Regions from separate parts of the Tolypothrix sp. VBCCA 56010 genome, predicted to be linked through region 1. Evidence: riboswitches for the same ligand, from Rfam matches in the RefSeq annotation. Region 1 holds a riboswitch; the other holds the start of a gene.

What was found. Region 1 has a riboswitch for cyclic di-AMP ahead of ntrB (nitrate ABC transporter permease). Riboswitches for the same ligand answer to the same signal wherever they lie in the genome.
Region 2: linked by a shared signal. The riboswitch ahead of AABK37_RS22420 (hypothetical protein) and the one ahead of ntrB (nitrate ABC transporter permease) in region 1 are both predicted to bind cyclic di-AMP.

The regions. Positions count from the first base shown of each region.
Region 1 is NZ_JBPAOH010000100.1:4,787-12,699, forward strand. Features, by position in the region: gene AABK37_RS27155 (ABC transporter substrate-binding protein) at 1-1,245, opposite strand, end outside; gene AABK37_RS27160 (hypothetical protein) at 1,197-1,466, opposite strand; gene ntrB (nitrate ABC transporter permease) at 1,512-2,363, opposite strand; cyclic di-AMP (ydaO/yuaA leader) riboswitch at 2,465-2,703, opposite strand; gene AABK37_RS27170 (sensor histidine kinase) at 2,958-4,148, shown strand; gene rnc (ribonuclease III) at 4,156-4,839, opposite strand; partial or broken gene AABK37_RS27180 (Uma2 family endonuclease) at 4,994-5,065, opposite strand; gene bchD (magnesium chelatase ATPase subunit D) at 5,162-7,222, shown strand; gene AABK37_RS27190 (four helix bundle protein) at 7,275-7,691, opposite strand; gene AABK37_RS27195 (hypothetical protein) at 7,684-7,815, opposite strand; gene AABK37_RS27200 (RNA polymerase sigma factor SigF) at 7,815-7,913, opposite strand, start outside.
Region 2 is NZ_JBPAOH010000070.1:6,074-13,986, forward strand. Features, by position in the region: gene AABK37_RS22400 (NAD(P)H-quinone oxidoreductase subunit 4) at 1-50, shown strand, start outside; gene pgmB (beta-phosphoglucomutase) at 878-3,970, shown strand; gene AABK37_RS22410 (hypothetical protein) at 3,954-4,163, shown strand; cyclic di-AMP (ydaO/yuaA leader) riboswitch at 4,251-4,376, shown strand; gene AABK37_RS22415 (hypothetical protein) at 4,593-4,802, opposite strand; gene AABK37_RS22420 (hypothetical protein) at 4,795-5,037, shown strand; gene AABK37_RS22425 (hypothetical protein) at 5,243-5,470, opposite strand; gene AABK37_RS22430 (hypothetical protein) at 6,045-6,350, opposite strand; gene AABK37_RS22435 (retropepsin-like aspartic protease family protein) at 6,953-7,489, shown strand; gene AABK37_RS22440 (DUF1003 domain-containing protein) at 7,516-7,913, opposite strand, start outside.

The DNA.
Region 1 (7,913 bases):
TTGAGCCAGTTTATCAGCATTTTTGGGAAATTCTTTAATTTGTCCCCAACGTGCTGCTTGTGTCATTAACCAAACACTTCTGGATCGCCATAAGAATGTCGAGTGTTCTCCAGGCTGTTTGGGAATGTTGTCAGGAATATCATAAAAAATGGTGGTATCGGCAGCTTTGATGGTGCGGTCTTTGCCATCAAATCCGCCATAGTTATAGTTACCGAGAATTGCCGGACCTGTAAATTTAGCGATCGGCGCACCCGGCTTTTTTGGTTTTGCACCTGTAAACGAGCGATCAGTAATCAGTTCGGCAACTTCTTGACGGTTTTCTGGTTTGCTGCAATATTGACAAGCTTCAATCATTGCTTTCACCAAAGAACGATAGGTTTTGGGATAATTTTTGATGAAAGATTCCATCACCCCTAATAGCCTATCTGGGTGTCCGTGCCAGACTTCTTTGCCTTGTGCAAAGGTAAAACCGACGCCTTCGTTACCTTTAATTGCCCGTGTATTCCAAGGTTCCGCAACCATGTAAGCTTGCATTGCGCCAATTCGCACGTTTGTTACCATCTGGGGGGGTGGAACAATGATGACGCGAAACTCTTTCAGGGGATCGACACCTGCGGCAGCGGATACGTAGCGGACAAAGTATTCGTAAATGGCGGAACTCAGCACCACAGCCCAAACTTTGCGTTCTGGGGGTTGGCTGTCAAAGTATGCCCGGAATTGTTTGCCAAATGCTTCTAAATCGCCGTTGTACTCGTACCACGGACGCAAGCCGAAATCCCACATGGCTTTGTTCATGGTCATGGCGTTGCCGTGACGGTGAATGGTCATTGCCGCACACAGAGGGGCGTGGCGTGCGCCTTCTGCACCGATTCTGGCGTTGGTGACGGCACCGGATACTACGGGTGAGGCATCAAGGCGACCAAAAATTAGACCGTCGCGGGAGGTTGCCCAACTAGCTTCGCGGTTAAGTTTGACGTTCAAGCCATACTTGCGGAACAAGCCTTTTTTCCAGGCGATCGCAAATGGCGCACAATCATTCACCGGAACATAACCAACGGTGATATCCGGTTTTTCTAAGTCTTGGGATCTAACTACTGGTTTTATAGCTAAAGCTTCTTCAGTCAGTCCTTTGGCAGAGCGATCGCCTGAAATTGCACACGAAGACAGCGCCAGTCCCGCTGTCGTTGCTCCCATTCCTAATATAAAGTCTCGTCGATTCCAGTTGTTATTGTCGGTGTTACCCATACGTCATTTTCACCGATGATTGGTAATTGGGCATTGGGCATTGGGCATAGGGCATTGGTAATTGGGCATTGGGCATTGGGCATTGGGCATTGGGCATTGGGCATAGGGCATTGGGGAGCCAGTGCGTTGGACGGGTTTCCCGGCTTGAAGCACCTGGCGTCATTGGTAATAATTCTTTTTCTAGTCCAAGCGTCCAAGCGTCCCCATTCCCCATTCCCCATTACCCATTACCCATTACCCATTACCTATTACCCATTACCCATTTTCTAACTTGAAGTTGTCGGGCGGCGAGTTACTAATTGTTGAATTTTGCTCACGGCGAAGTCAAGTAGTAGCCCAGTTATGCCAATTACGAACACGGCTAAAAATACTGAACTCAAATTTAAACGACTCCATTCATCCCAGACAAAAAAGCCAATCCCAATACCACCTGTGAGCATTTCTACAGCAACAATTACTAGCCAAGCAATCCCTAAACTAATTCGCAAACCTGTAAAAATATACGGCAAACTTGCGGGCAAGATAATTTTTGTAATCCGTCTCCAACGAGGCATTTCTAGCACCCGCGCTACGTCTAAGTAATCTGGAGAAACGCTAGAAACTCCTAAAGCAGTGTTAATAATTGTGGGCCATAATGAAGTAATGAAAATAACAAAAATAGCTGACGGATCTGCTAAGTTGAATATGGCTAAGGCTATAGGCAACCACGCTAGAGGCGATACGGGTTTAAAAATCTGAATGATCGGATTAAAAGCTAACATTGCCGATTTGGACATGCCAATCAGAAAACCCAGAGGAATTGCCACTATAGCACCTAACAAAAAGCCAAGTATTACCCGACGCAGACTTGCTAGCAATAACCAACCAATTCCTAAGTTGCCTGGTCCGCGTTGGTAAAATGGATTTAAAATGTAGTCCATATTCGCTACTAATGCCTCAGGGGGGGTGGGCATTAATTCATGGTTGGCAAGGGCGATAACCCACCACAATAAGATAATCCCCAAGAACCCAAGGATAGGTAATAGAACTACATCTTTGATAATCACAGGTTTTGCCTGTTTCCAAACAGCCTGTCCCGCAACTGCTACAATAGCAGCCAAATTCAATTGAAATATCATTTTCACCTCAACAGATTTAAGCGCAGGTACGAAAAATCTGAGCAGCACCAGCCTTCGATACTGATGAGGTCATAACATTAATAATAATGTTGCTTGCCTCTTCAGTCTCTTCTCAATGCCTACGAAGTTAGCTGACGGGCTAGGGCTGAGAAATACCCTTCTTAAGAGAGTTATGAGTTATAAGTTATGAGTTATGAGTTATGAGTTCAAAACTCCTCACTCTTCACTCTTCACTCCTGACTTTTGACTCCTGACTCTTAACTTTCTATAAAATACGCCCCAAAATGTGGTTCCTCCGCTCTAGGATCTCATACCTAAACTGTTTAGGTAATAAAATTTGCTAGATTAAGCTGACTTACTCAAGTTTAATTGAGATTTTAACATGGTTAGTTGGTAAAGATAGTTATATTAAGATTTTTTAATTAAATATTTTCTCTAATTCCGATATAAAATAAACAAGATAAATGATAAATTTACGTCTTGGGACAGATGAATTATCCAAAAAATGCTAAAAAGTCAAGAGGGCGATCGCTAAAATAATTATATATAGGTATTTATCAGCTTATTCATTTATTCTTTGCCGAAGCTACCATAATGGATTTGAGTGAATTTTTGCTTGAAAAAACAGACACGATTATAGTAAAGTGGGTGGAAGCCGTTCGCCAAGACAAGAAGATTGAAAGTGCTAACGACTTATCTCGAAAAGCGATAGAAAATCATATCGATCATGTCCTCTCAGGGTTAGCAACTGTACTTTCGGAATCTCAAAATAGTGAAATTCAGCCGATAGTTGATGCGAGTTTGCATCATGGTAGTCTCAGAGCAGAACAAGGCTTTAGTGCTGCGGAAATTGCACGAGAATATAGGATACTGCGTCAAGTTATATTTTCGATTTTAGAGCCACAATTGCTGCAAGCATCAGCATCAGAAGTAATGCGGACAGTGCGGTTAATTGATATGGTATTAGATGAAGCGATCGGTCGCTGTTTTCAAAGCTACACTGAGCAGCGATTATCAGAACTAGAGCAACTGCAAAATCACTTAACTCTCAACAATCAAGAACTGAGTCGCTTAGTTCGCGCAAATCAAGATAATTTGTCACATTTAGCGCATGAATTAAAAACTCCTCTGACTTCAATTATTGGCTACTCGGATTTGTTTTTGCGCTTACAACGACAAAACACAGAAGTAAAAGATAACGTTAAGAATTTAGAACACATTGAGCGCGTGCTACGTAGTGGGAGAAAATTACTACACTTAATTAATGATGCACTAGAATTGTCGCGCTATGAAGCTGGACAAATGAAATTGCACCCAGCATCTATCAATGTCGATAAATTAATTAACGATGTGTATGAAATGTTAGAGCCTTTGGCACGTAATAAAAATTTACAAATGGAGTTAGATTGCGATCGCGCTCCGAGTGAAATTGTTACAGATTCGTTACGATTACAGCAAATCGTGACAAATCTGGTAAGTAATGCGATTCGCTACACAGAGACAGGCAAGATTAAGATAACCTGTCAAATGTGGGAGAATGATAAATGGGCGATCGCAATCTCCGATACCGGAATTGGTATTCTTAAAGAAGACCAAACCCAGATTTTTGAATCTTATTTTCGCGTGGCTTTGAGCGATAAATCTTATCTTCCTGAAAGCACTGGTTTGGGGTTAGCAATAGTTTCGCGACTGGTAAAACTATTGCAAGGCGAAATTAAGCTACATTCACAAGTAGGAGTTGGTTCTACTTTTACTGTGATTTTGCCTTTGTCAGTCAAATCATAATTCAACTTTACAACAAACCTTGTTTTTTCAACTTAGCTAGTGCATCTTCAGCAGCAGCTTTTTCTGCATCTTTTTTATTGCGTCCTTTACCTTGTCCAAACTCTTTTTCACCCACAAAAACTTTGGCGAGATACTCTGGTGCGTGAGACAAACCACCTATTTGAACTGCCTCATATTTAGGGGGATTTGGAGTCACATTGCGTTGTACCCATTCCTGAAGACGATTTTTTGAGTCTACATTTGAGCGAGATACAACAATATTTTCAGGTACAGAATCAAATAACGGTTCAACAATAGCGCGAACGGCTTCAATATCTGAATTATTATCTAAATAATACGCAGCAATAACTGCTTCAAAAGTACTACTAAGCAAATTCTGATTTTGAAAGCCTCCATCTCGAATTGCACCTTTTCCCAACCGCATTCTGAAGTCTAAACCTACTTCGATAGCAAACTTTGCTAATTGCTTTTCATCTACTAAAGCTGAACGACGACGAGTTAATTCGTCTTCTCCCCTTTCTGGGTGACGGCGATAAAGATATTCGCCACTTAAGAAATTGAGCAAAGCATCACCGAGAAATTCTAAGCGTTCGTTATGTTCGCCTTCTGCTGGGTTTTCGTTAACATAAGAACGATGAGTTAAAGCTTGGCGTATAAGTTTTTCATCAAGAAAATATAAAAGTTTATGCATTAGCAATCTATTTAAGTTTAAATACTACGAATTAGCAGTTAATACTATTAATTTTTAAATATTTGTATATGTATAAAAATATTATTTTGTTTGTGAAAAGTATTTTATCTAACGAACCGTAGAGGCGCACAGAGGAGGACACTTCCGTGCGGGGATGGAAAAAGCCTAATTGGGCGAGTTTGTGGTATTCATCCAATGTGAAGCGTTTAGCCTGAGCGATACTCATACATTTTGCTTTGAAAACAAACGTGCGATAATACTTATTCTAAATGTGCCAGAAATTGATATGCTAAAAGCCGAGACTAGCTAAAATGTGCAAATCATGCCTGCGCCTACAATTACTGCCTTTCCGCTGACTGCTGTCGTCGGTCAAGAAGCAATTAAACTAGCGTTGCTGCTAGCTGCGGTCGATCCGGAGTTAGGAGGAGTAGCGATCGCAGGTCGTCGCGGTACGGCAAAATCTGTGATGGCTCGTGCTATCCATGCTTTAATTCCACCGATTGAAATAGTTAAAGGTGGTTTGAGCAATTGCGATCCCAATCGCCCAGAAGAATGGGATGATAAGCTTCTAGCCGAAGCTGAAGAGACAATAGAAACTGAAGTTATCCCTGCACCCTTTGTGCAAATTCCTCTAGGAGTGACTGAAGACCGACTTTTGGGTTCTGTGGATGTGGAACAGTCGGTAAAACAAGGGGAAACAGTATTTCAGCCTGGTTTACTCGCTGCCGCAAACCGAGGAGTGCTGTATGTCGATGAAATTAACTTATTAGATGACCAAATCAGCAACCAGCTTTTAACAGTATTATCTGACGGACGCAACCGAATTGAGCGGGAAGGTATTAGTTTTCAGCATCCGAGCAAACCGCTGTTTATAGCTACCTACAATCCAGAAGAAGGAGCATTGCGAGAACATTTGCTTGATAGAATAGCGATCGCACTTTCGGCTGACGGCGTACTCGGATTAGATCAAAGAGTCGAAGCCGTAGAACAAGCGATCGCCTATTCTAAATCTCCCCAAGAATTTCTTCAGCAATACAACGAAGACATCGATAACCTAAAAACTCAAATCCTCCTAGCACGGGAATGGCTTAAAGAAGTCACCATCACCCACGAACAAATCGCCTACTTAGTAGATGAAGCAATTCGTGGCGCAGTGCAAGGACATCGCGCCGAATTATTCGCCATGCGCGTGGCGAAAGCATCTGCGGCTTTGGATGGACGCGCCACAGTAAATGCCGAAGATTTGCGCCGTGCAGTGGAGCTAGTAATTGTACCACGAGCAACGGTGTTGCAGACACCACCAGAACAACAACCGCCACCTCCACCACCTCCACCCCCACCACCAGAAAATCAAGACGAGTCAGAACAAGAAGAGAAGGAAGAAGACGAACAAGAAGAACAACAAGAACCACCCAGCATACCCGAAGAATTCATCTTTGATCCCGAAGGTGTAATTCTCGATCCCAGCGTGCTTTATTTTGCTCAGATGGCGCAGCGCATGGGTAAATCTGGCAGTCGCAGCTTAATTCTGTCTGAAGACCGGGGACGCTACATTAAGCCGATGCTGCCCAAAGGAAAAGTGCGACGCATCGCCGTAGATGCCACCCTGAGAGCCGCAGCACCGTATCAAAAAGCACGACGTTTGAGGAGCCGGGAAGTGGGGGAAGCGTGGTCTGGGGGAGAAATCCAAAATCCAAAATCCAAAATCCAAAATCCCCAAAAGCGGGTATTTGTCGAACAGGCAGATATTCGCTCGAAGCGGTTGGTACGTAAAGCCGGGGCTTTGGTAATATTTGTAGTCGATGCTTCTGGGTCAATGGCACTGAACCGGATGCAGTCTGCCAAAGGTGCGGTAATGCAACTTTTAACAGAAGCTTATCAAAACCGCGACCAAGTGGCGTTGATTCCCTTCCGGGGGGAACAAGCTGAGGTATTATTGCCTCCAACCCGCTCTATTGCCTTAGCGCGTAACCGTTTGGAAAGATTACCTTGTGGTGGTGGTTCACCGCTAGCGCATGGTTTAAGCCAAGCTGTGCGGGTAGGGTTGAATGCTCAAATGAGTGGAGATATTGGGCAAGTCGTAATTGTAGCGATAACCGATGGACGCGGGAATATTCCGTTGTCTCGTTCTTTAGGGGAACCGCAACTTGAACCTGGAGAAAAGCCGGATATCAAAGCGGAATTGCTAGAAATTGCCGCCAGAATGCGTGCTTTAGGGATGCAGTTATTGATGATTGATACTGAAAGTAAATTTGTTTCCACTGGCTTTGCCAAGGAATTAGCTCATACTTCAGGAGGTAAATATTATCATTTGCCGAAAGCGACTGATAAAGCCATTGCTGCTATGACAAAAGGAGCGATCGCAGATTTAAAATCTAGATAAGTAAAGTGGAGGGATGAGGGAGATGAGGGGGATGAGGGAGATGAGGGGGAGGTTAACGCTTAATTAGCCAAGGTGAGGGGTTGTTAATTATGTGTACTAAACCGCTTAAAACTTGGTTGTATGTACCATAGAGTTCTCGACCGATCTCAACATCCATGTATTTGCACTTTACAGCAAACTCAATCCAAGTTTGAGTTTCCGCTGATTCTGCTTCACAGTCACTCAATTTAGCAACAAAAGCGGCTTGATATCTTCTTTTACGCCATCCCTCAGCAAAATTAGCACAAATTGAACGTGATAGCGAAGCGTTAGCGAGTCTTCGAGCGTCAGACCTACGAATCTGATCGGTTAGTGAGTAACGTTCCTCTACTGGGAACTGTTTAGATATTTCAAAAATCTTCATGGCTGAATCAAAAGCCATTTTATAAACTTCTAAATCCTTGTGGTCTTTAATAATTTTTCTACTCATCTCCCCCATCTCCCTCATCTCCCTCATCTCCCTCATCTCCCTCATCTCCCTCATCTCCCTCATCTCCCCCATCTCCCTCATCTCCCTCATCTCCCCCATCTCCTCTACTTGCTAATAAAAACATCAAGATCCAGTTGCCACTGCGGGTTGTAAGAAACACATTAAATCCTGAACTCCCTTTTGGAGATATCGCGTTACTGTCATTGGACTAGTGCCAATTTT
Region 2 (7,913 bases), on a different contig from region 1:
CAACATTGGCTGATTCTCAAATTGAAGGTTTTGTTGATATTGCTGAATAGATATAAGTTTCAATAAGGGTACTGCAAGTAAATTCTATAACAGAAGAATGTGGGGGTGATTTCGCAATCATCCCCACAGCTTTTTGGGATGATTATTTCACGCACTCGTCAAGGCAGCGCGTTGCGTATTTTCCACTCGTCACGTTTTCGCTCTTAAGCTTCCCCCGAAAAGCTGCCGAGAAAGTTGTAGCGACTGCCGCACACTCGTAGCAAAGGAATAAGAATTTAAGAGACTTTTTATGTAAGTGCTGATAAATTCCCAAAATATTGTGTAATATAAAATTCATTTGTATCGGGATTATTTCTTTTTCCTCTTTCTCTGCGTCCTCAGCGTCTCTGCGGTTTTTTAATTATTTAGATGCTGATGCTACCGGATTTGATATAATATCACGTCATTCAATAGAGACGTTCCAGACCGAACGTCTCTACAATATGTGTGATTTGCCAGACATGCTACTGCTTCGGTGTGCGTTTTTGGGAAAAATAGCGATCGCCTCATCTACAGCCAAATCCCAGAATGCACAAAAATGCTTTATCGCTGCAATGCAAAATATGTAGTTTTTCTACAATTATTCTCTAAATGTAAAAAATCGTATATTTTGTCGCATTTCTCATTATTAACTTGAGCTATTCATTAAACCTATCTATAGGGGGATGAAAAGGGGAACGTTTTTCTTCAAGCCAACGTCACTTGTGGCTGTTTGGGCTATAATCACAGCCGAAACAGTCGCGCACAAGAAAGGCAAACAGTAAATTACTGACGTTGCCCTTAAAAATTCTATTTCATTTTGCCCACACCTAGCCCCAAATATAGGTCTTCTTACGCCATGCTTAATGTATCTGCTGATAATTCTCAACAAAAACAACTAATTGATGCCTCTTTTTGGCACATTATTGAAACAAAGTTCGAGCCGAAAGCGTTACACCACAAAGAAACTGTCTTCACCCTTGGTAACGGTTACTTGGGCACGCGGGGAAGTTTCGAGGAAGGTTATCCGGAAGATTGCCCAGCCACACTAATTCATGGTGTGTATGATGATACAAGCATTGCCCACACGGAACTTGTCAACTGTCCAAGCTGGTTGCCTTTAGTGGTGAAAGTGGCAGGCGATCGCTTTAGTATGGATAGTGGTGAAATCCTCAAATACGAACGTCGGCTGGATATGCGTTTGGGTATAGTTAGCCGTGATGTGAGATGGCGATCGCCTAACGGTCATACTTTAGATTTTCACTTTGAGCGTTTTGCTTCTTTAGCAGATCAACATGTTTTGGCAATCCGTTGTCAAATCACATCAATAGATTTTGCAGGTGATATCGAAGTTGAATTTCAGTTTAACGCAGAACAAGATACCCAAGGTGTAAAACACTGGCAAACTCTCAACCAAGGTAGCATCGATAATACTATCTGGCTACACAGCCAAACTCTTCACTCAGAAATTCAACTGGGAATGGCTGCTAAGTTGGTGGTAGAGAAAGACAAGGGGACAGGGGGACAAGCAGGACAAGCAGGAATTTCTCCCTCATCTCCCTTGTCTCCCTCATCCCCCACTCCCCCCCTCCCCCCCTCTTCGACTGCCTGTTTGCAACTACAGCCAAAGCAAACGGTGACTGTAGAAAAGATTGTCACGGTGTTTACTTCCAGGGAGACTGAAAAGCCGATGGAAGCTGCGCTGCAACGGTTAGCTGATGAACCTTGTTACAGCACTTTGTTAGCGGCTCATATTACCGCTTGGGATCAAGTTTGGCAAGATAATGATATAATTATTGAAGGCGACAGCGAGGCTCAACTCAGCATTCGTTACAATCTCTTTCAATTGCTGGCAGTTGCACCGCGTCACGACGATAGAGTAAGTATTCCTCCCAAAACCCTTTCCGGTTTCGCCTATCGCGGACATATTTTTTGGGATACAGAAATTTTTGTCTTGCCCTTGTTGACTTTAACTCAACCCGCCTTAGCGCGTAACTTGCTTACCTACCGCTACCACAGTTTACCAGGAGCGCGACGCAAAGCTCAAGAAGCTGGATACAAAGGGGCAATGTATGCCTGGGAAAGTGCCACAACTGGGGATGAAGTTACTCCGCGCTGGGTTCCCGATCCCAATGGCAATTTAGTTCGCATTTGGTGCGGTGACATTGAAGTGCATATCACCGCTGATGTAGCTTATGCAGTTTGGCAATACTGGCAGATTACCGGCGATGATGAGTGGATGCGCGATTATGGTGCGGAAATTATCTTAGATACGGCTGTTTTCTGGGAAAGTCGGGTTGAATGGAATCAACAGCGCCAATGTTACGATATTCGTGATGTGATTGGACCGGATGAAAATCACGATCGCGTCGATAATAATGCTTTCACCAATTTGATGGTGCAATGGCACTTACAATCAGCTTTGGAGATGTGGAACTGGCTAAAACGAGCTTATCCCGATACCTGGGCACATCTGGCGCAACAACTCGATTTAGTTAGCGAAAGGTTGCAACGCTGGGCTGATATCCGAGAGCATATATTTGTGAATCAAGATGCCCAAACTGGCTTAATTGAACAATTTGAAGGCTTTTTCGGGCTAGAACATGTCAATTTAGAAGATTACGAACCTCGCACCAAATCTATGCAAGGTTTGCTGGGAATTGAAGCCACCAGCGAAAAGCAAATTCTCAAACAGCCTGATGTGTTGATGTTACTGTATTTGCTACGCGATCGCTATGACTGCAAAACCCTCGCTAGCAATTGGGATTATTATAACCCCCGCACCGACCACACATATGGTTCTTCTCTCGGTCCTGCAATTAACGCCATCTTAGCTTGCGATTTGAATCAACCAACCGAAGCTTACACCCACTTTCAGCGGGCAGCATTGGTAGACTTGGAAGATGTCCGCCGTAATGCAGGTGAAGGAATTCACGCAGCCAGTGCAGGTGGAGTTTGGCAAGCTGTGATTTTCGGGTTTGGCGGTATCCGCATGACTCAATTTGGTCCTGTAGCTTGTCCTAATTTACCACCTAATTGGACACGCCTCAAGTTTCGCTTGCAATGGCGCAATGAGTGGTATGACTTTGATTTGACTGCCAGTAAAGAGGACAAGGAGATACGGGGACAAGGAGACAAGGAGACAAGGGGACAAGGAGGACAAGGGGGACAAGGAGGACTCGTTGGAAAAATTTCTCCCTTGTCTCCCCCCTCCTCCCCCTCCTCCACTCCCCACTCCCCACTCCCCACTCCCCACTTTCCCTCCCAAATCCAAGGTGTCATCTTTGACTTAGATGGCGTTTTAACTGATACTTCGGAGTTTCACTATCTGGGTTGGAAGCGACTGGCAGATGAAGAAGGTATTCCTTTTGACCGCGAGGCAAATGAAGCGATGCGAGGATTGCCGCGTCGAGAATCGCTATTGCATATATTAGGCGACAGCGAGGCAACCGAAGAGCAAATTCAGGAGATGATGGAACGTAAAAACCGTTACTATCTCGAATTCATGCACAGTATCAAGCCAGATAACTTGCTGCCTGGAGTATCTAATTTATTACAGGAATTGCGAGATGCTGGGGTTAAAGTCGCTTTAGGTTCATCTAGCAAAAATGCCCAAACTGTCATCGATCGCTTGGGTATTGCTGATAAATTAGATGCTGTAGCTGATGGTTACAGCGTCTCCCAACCGAAACCAGCACCAGACGTATTTCTATTTGCAGCCGAAAAATTAGGGCTTTCACCCTCCGAGTGTGTGGTGGTGGAAGACGCAAGCGCAGGTGTAGAAGGTGCGCTGGTTGCGGGAATGCGAACTGTTGGGCTAGGTCCAGTGGAAAGAGTGGGTAAAGCACATGTTGTTTTACCCAGTTTGGAAAACGTTTGCTGGCAAGATTTACAGCAGCAAATAGTTACAAGCGATAACCAAGCTGCACTTGTAGGTGGAATGGCAAGATAAGGAAGTAGGGGAGACAAGGGAGACAAGGGAGACAAGGGAGATGAGGGAGATGAGGGAGATGAGGAAGAAGAAAATTTATCTTGTCCTCCTTGTCCTCCTTGTCCCCTTGTCCCCCTTGTCCCCTTGTCTCTTTGTCCCCTTGTCTCCCTTGTCCCCCTCATCCCCCTCATCCCCTACCGCGATCCAATGGTAAATCCTAAGTAATTTCCGAGCTTATGCCTCTTGACTATTAGGACATCTCAGTATATTTTATTAATAAAGTAAGTGGGTAAAATCGCCTAATTCAATCTAGCCAAGTTAGATTAGAAGCGGAGGAACCAGTAATTGGGGCGAATCTCTTTTTAGAGAAAGACACCTTCCAGTCTTAGCCCGTCAGCTAACTCCGTCGGCATTGGGAGGAGTACCTTTGACATAAGCTTGCTCTAAGCATTTGTCTTTTTGCTCTTCTAAGTGGCATCACTGTTATTATTGGCAGTGATGTATTCTGTTTTTTCACCCACCTCGCCAACCGCCACAAATACACGGAGGCTAGGATGATTAATTACAAGCAGTCGATTGTAAAATCGAAGAAAGAGTTGAACGGCGTTAGTGTTGATTATACTGAGTTGGAAGAAAATCAGTATCAGGAGTCATTCTCTTTTCTCACAGAAGCTGAAGCACTAAATTTCGGTAGAGTTTGCATTGAACGATTAATCAAATTAAAGTCTAAATCCATCAATAAAGCGTATTTGTAGCTGGTAAAACACGGATAATGTTTTGCAGCGCTATGGTTAGAGAATAAGGCGATCGCCATTTTGCAAGCGTGTTTCACAAAGGAGATATAAATGCCCATTAAAAATCGTACTTTCTTTACAGATGTAGAATTTTTCCCTGATTACAATTTTCAACTAATTGGCGAATGTGCTGGCAAAAAACTTTTACTAATTGGCAGAACCAAAGCTTACGGCGATCCAATTGTAGCAACAAGTCAAACAGACAAGCCAAGTCACGAAGATTTATATGCCTCTGACCTCTACGAATTGATGAAGATTAGCCAAGAACAAATCAAGGTTACAGGGCTTTCTTGATCATGATGGCATTAATAAAAATTTAACGGGAGCGCTTATTGTGGGTACTGTCAACTTAACAAACACTTGTGCTAGATGATTGAGAACAAATTTAAATCACGGTACGTGTCAAGCTGGTATTTTTCAGGTATATCAGCTTTCGGTTAAGTTGACAATACTTTTTTTTGGTTCTTTTCCCTGGCAACGTTAATAAAATTAAGAACTATTAGTAGTCTCTAAAAATTGAAGTCAAGCGTTTATGATGTGTTAACCACTCTTGACAAACTTCTTTAGTAAGTTCTATCTCTTTTTCAGTCAAAAGCTCATCTGGTTTTTCCAGAGCTAAAATATGAGCAACTTGTGCAGCTTTTTGGTAGTCTACGCCACATTTGATTAGCTCTGTGTGAAATAATTCCTCTTTTTTTTCAACTGATATAAAAAATTTTCGTTGCATGGATGGAAAAAAAGTATCTTATATAAATTTGGCAATTTCTATAAGATTTGTCACCTGTCGTAAGAAAGATAAGCATTTTATGCATTGAGTAAAGGTTTGTCTTATTTAGTCTGATACAAACCTTGATTTTTCTTGGCAATAAAAAACCTCGGTGCGATGAACCGAGGTTTGTAGGAGAAGTTCAAATCTCAATAAGAGATATTGATTTCTGAGATTATGTTAATAAATATAACAATTAGGTTAAAATCGAGCTACGATGATTCATACAGAATATTCTATACAAATCATAAGAAATACTTATAATGAGAGATGATGTTTTCACTTAGATTTAGTAGCAGCGATCGCTCTAGAAATGTAAAGTGCGCTCTTCTTTACGGTGCGTTATTGTTCGTAACGCACCCGAAAAATGTTCACTGATTAGGGCAGGTAACGGGAGCAGATACCAAATTAGTAGCATTAGACACAGAGTAAATCAGCGTTACTTCGCCCTTATCGTTGATTACCCAGCCAGTTGCAGGTACGATTGCGATCGCATGATTGTCTTGACGATAATTTCGCGGCAGGTGTCTTGGGTTTATGCTGCTGCGCTAGTGAGGGTTAAATTTCCCCCCTTGCCCGCACCAAATGTGATAGCACTGACTTGTGCTTTATCTGGCACTAGCAACTGTTGAGTGTTAATCGTTAAATTCCCTCCACTGCCCAATGCTTGCGATCGCACAACATTAAAGATATTGCTGTTTTCCCCAACAACTTTTATTTCTCCTGTGGCATTAAGCGCAATATCTCCCGCAACAGAGTCAGCTGTTGCCAAACCTTGACCTATGCCTGCTAAAAGGGTACTGTCTCCCAAAATATCTGGCGTTGCGGGCGTTGACTGCAATACTACCGCCACCTCCAGCTAGAACATTGTTGTGACGCGAGAATTATTCGGTAGGCTGCTATCTGGGGTAATTTGGGCTATGGCACAATTGGCAGAACTGATACTAGTTATTGCAATTCCTAAGAACCAGCCCCAATGAGTACTTCTCAAATTTGACATTGTGCTACCCCCAGTTTTTTACACAGCCACTATTACTGAGTGAAGCATAATTGGGGTGGTAAGTTTGATAACTTTTTCATCATTCTCCTGGATTTTGAGGAAGAATTTCACGCAGAGGCGCACCAGGCGCAAAGAAGAGAAATATTCGTCTTACTTAAAGTTATGACAAGTGTCTTTACTTAATCTTTAATGATTTAAGTATTTCTTAGATGTAATATGTATTTATTAAATATAATTTAATATTATTTAATAACAAAATTGTATAGTTATCTGGAAAAAAAATATAAAATCCAGTATCGCAAAGTCTTACTCTTTGCGCCTCTGCGCCTTTGCGTGATACTAATCCATAATAAATGCAAACTGCTGGATACTTTTAGATTTTTCGGCTCAATTTGGGCAATCTAATAATATACAGATTTAAACAGGTACAAGAGCGATATTATATGAAAAATGCTTGGAGTCGGCTAGGTTTGATGGCGGTTATTCCTGGGCTGATGTTTTTGGTGTTTCCGCGTCGGACAATGGCTGACGATCCAGGAGGCTGTTTTATGGTGACTTCTTCGGGTAAAACGGTTAGTTTGGGTAGTCTCTGCGGTGTCACAGCATCTGATAATGGAATTTTTCGGATTCCGATTAAACGCCGTTTGGGGAAAACTCCGGTGATTGAGGTAATGTTTAATGGTAACAAAACCTTTGAGATGATTTTAGATACAGGTGCTAGCGGTACCGTCATCACTCAGGGAATGGCAAGTGACCTCAAACTTCAAGCTACAGGTACGATGAGCGCGGAAATTGCTGATGGTAGCAGGGTACAATTCGTTACAAGTCAGGTTAAGTCTATTGCAGTTGGTGGAGCTATCGTTAATAATGTTGAGGTAGCGATCGCTCCAAAAGCCGGCATCGGATTATTAGGTCACGATTTTTTTGACAGCTACGATGTGAGAATTCTCGAAAAAGTAGTTGAATTTCACCGTCGATGAGTGAAAATTCAGATTTTCATTTCTTATTACCGATGAGTTAGCTTTTCGACAACTTTGGCATTGTCTCCAATCGCTTGCTCTAAAGTGAAGGGTTTGTTACTAGAATTTTCTTTGGAGAATTTCCCGTTAATTTGCACATTTAGTCCTGGCACTACATTCATTTTAACTTCTTTAGTATCGTCTGATTTAGAGACTAAAGTTACTTTAAGCTCATTGATAATTTGCTGTTGCTGTTTAACAATTTGAGTCAGTTCTTTTAGCTGTTGAGAATGCAAGTTATCCAACTTTTCATGAAGCAGTTCAATATTTTGTCCAGCTCTTAAATTCACTTGATGGTCAAGTTTGTCATTTTTGCGATCGATATCAGACTGCCGATTTTGACTCATCAAAACGATTGGCGCTGTATAAGCTGAGGCAAATGAAA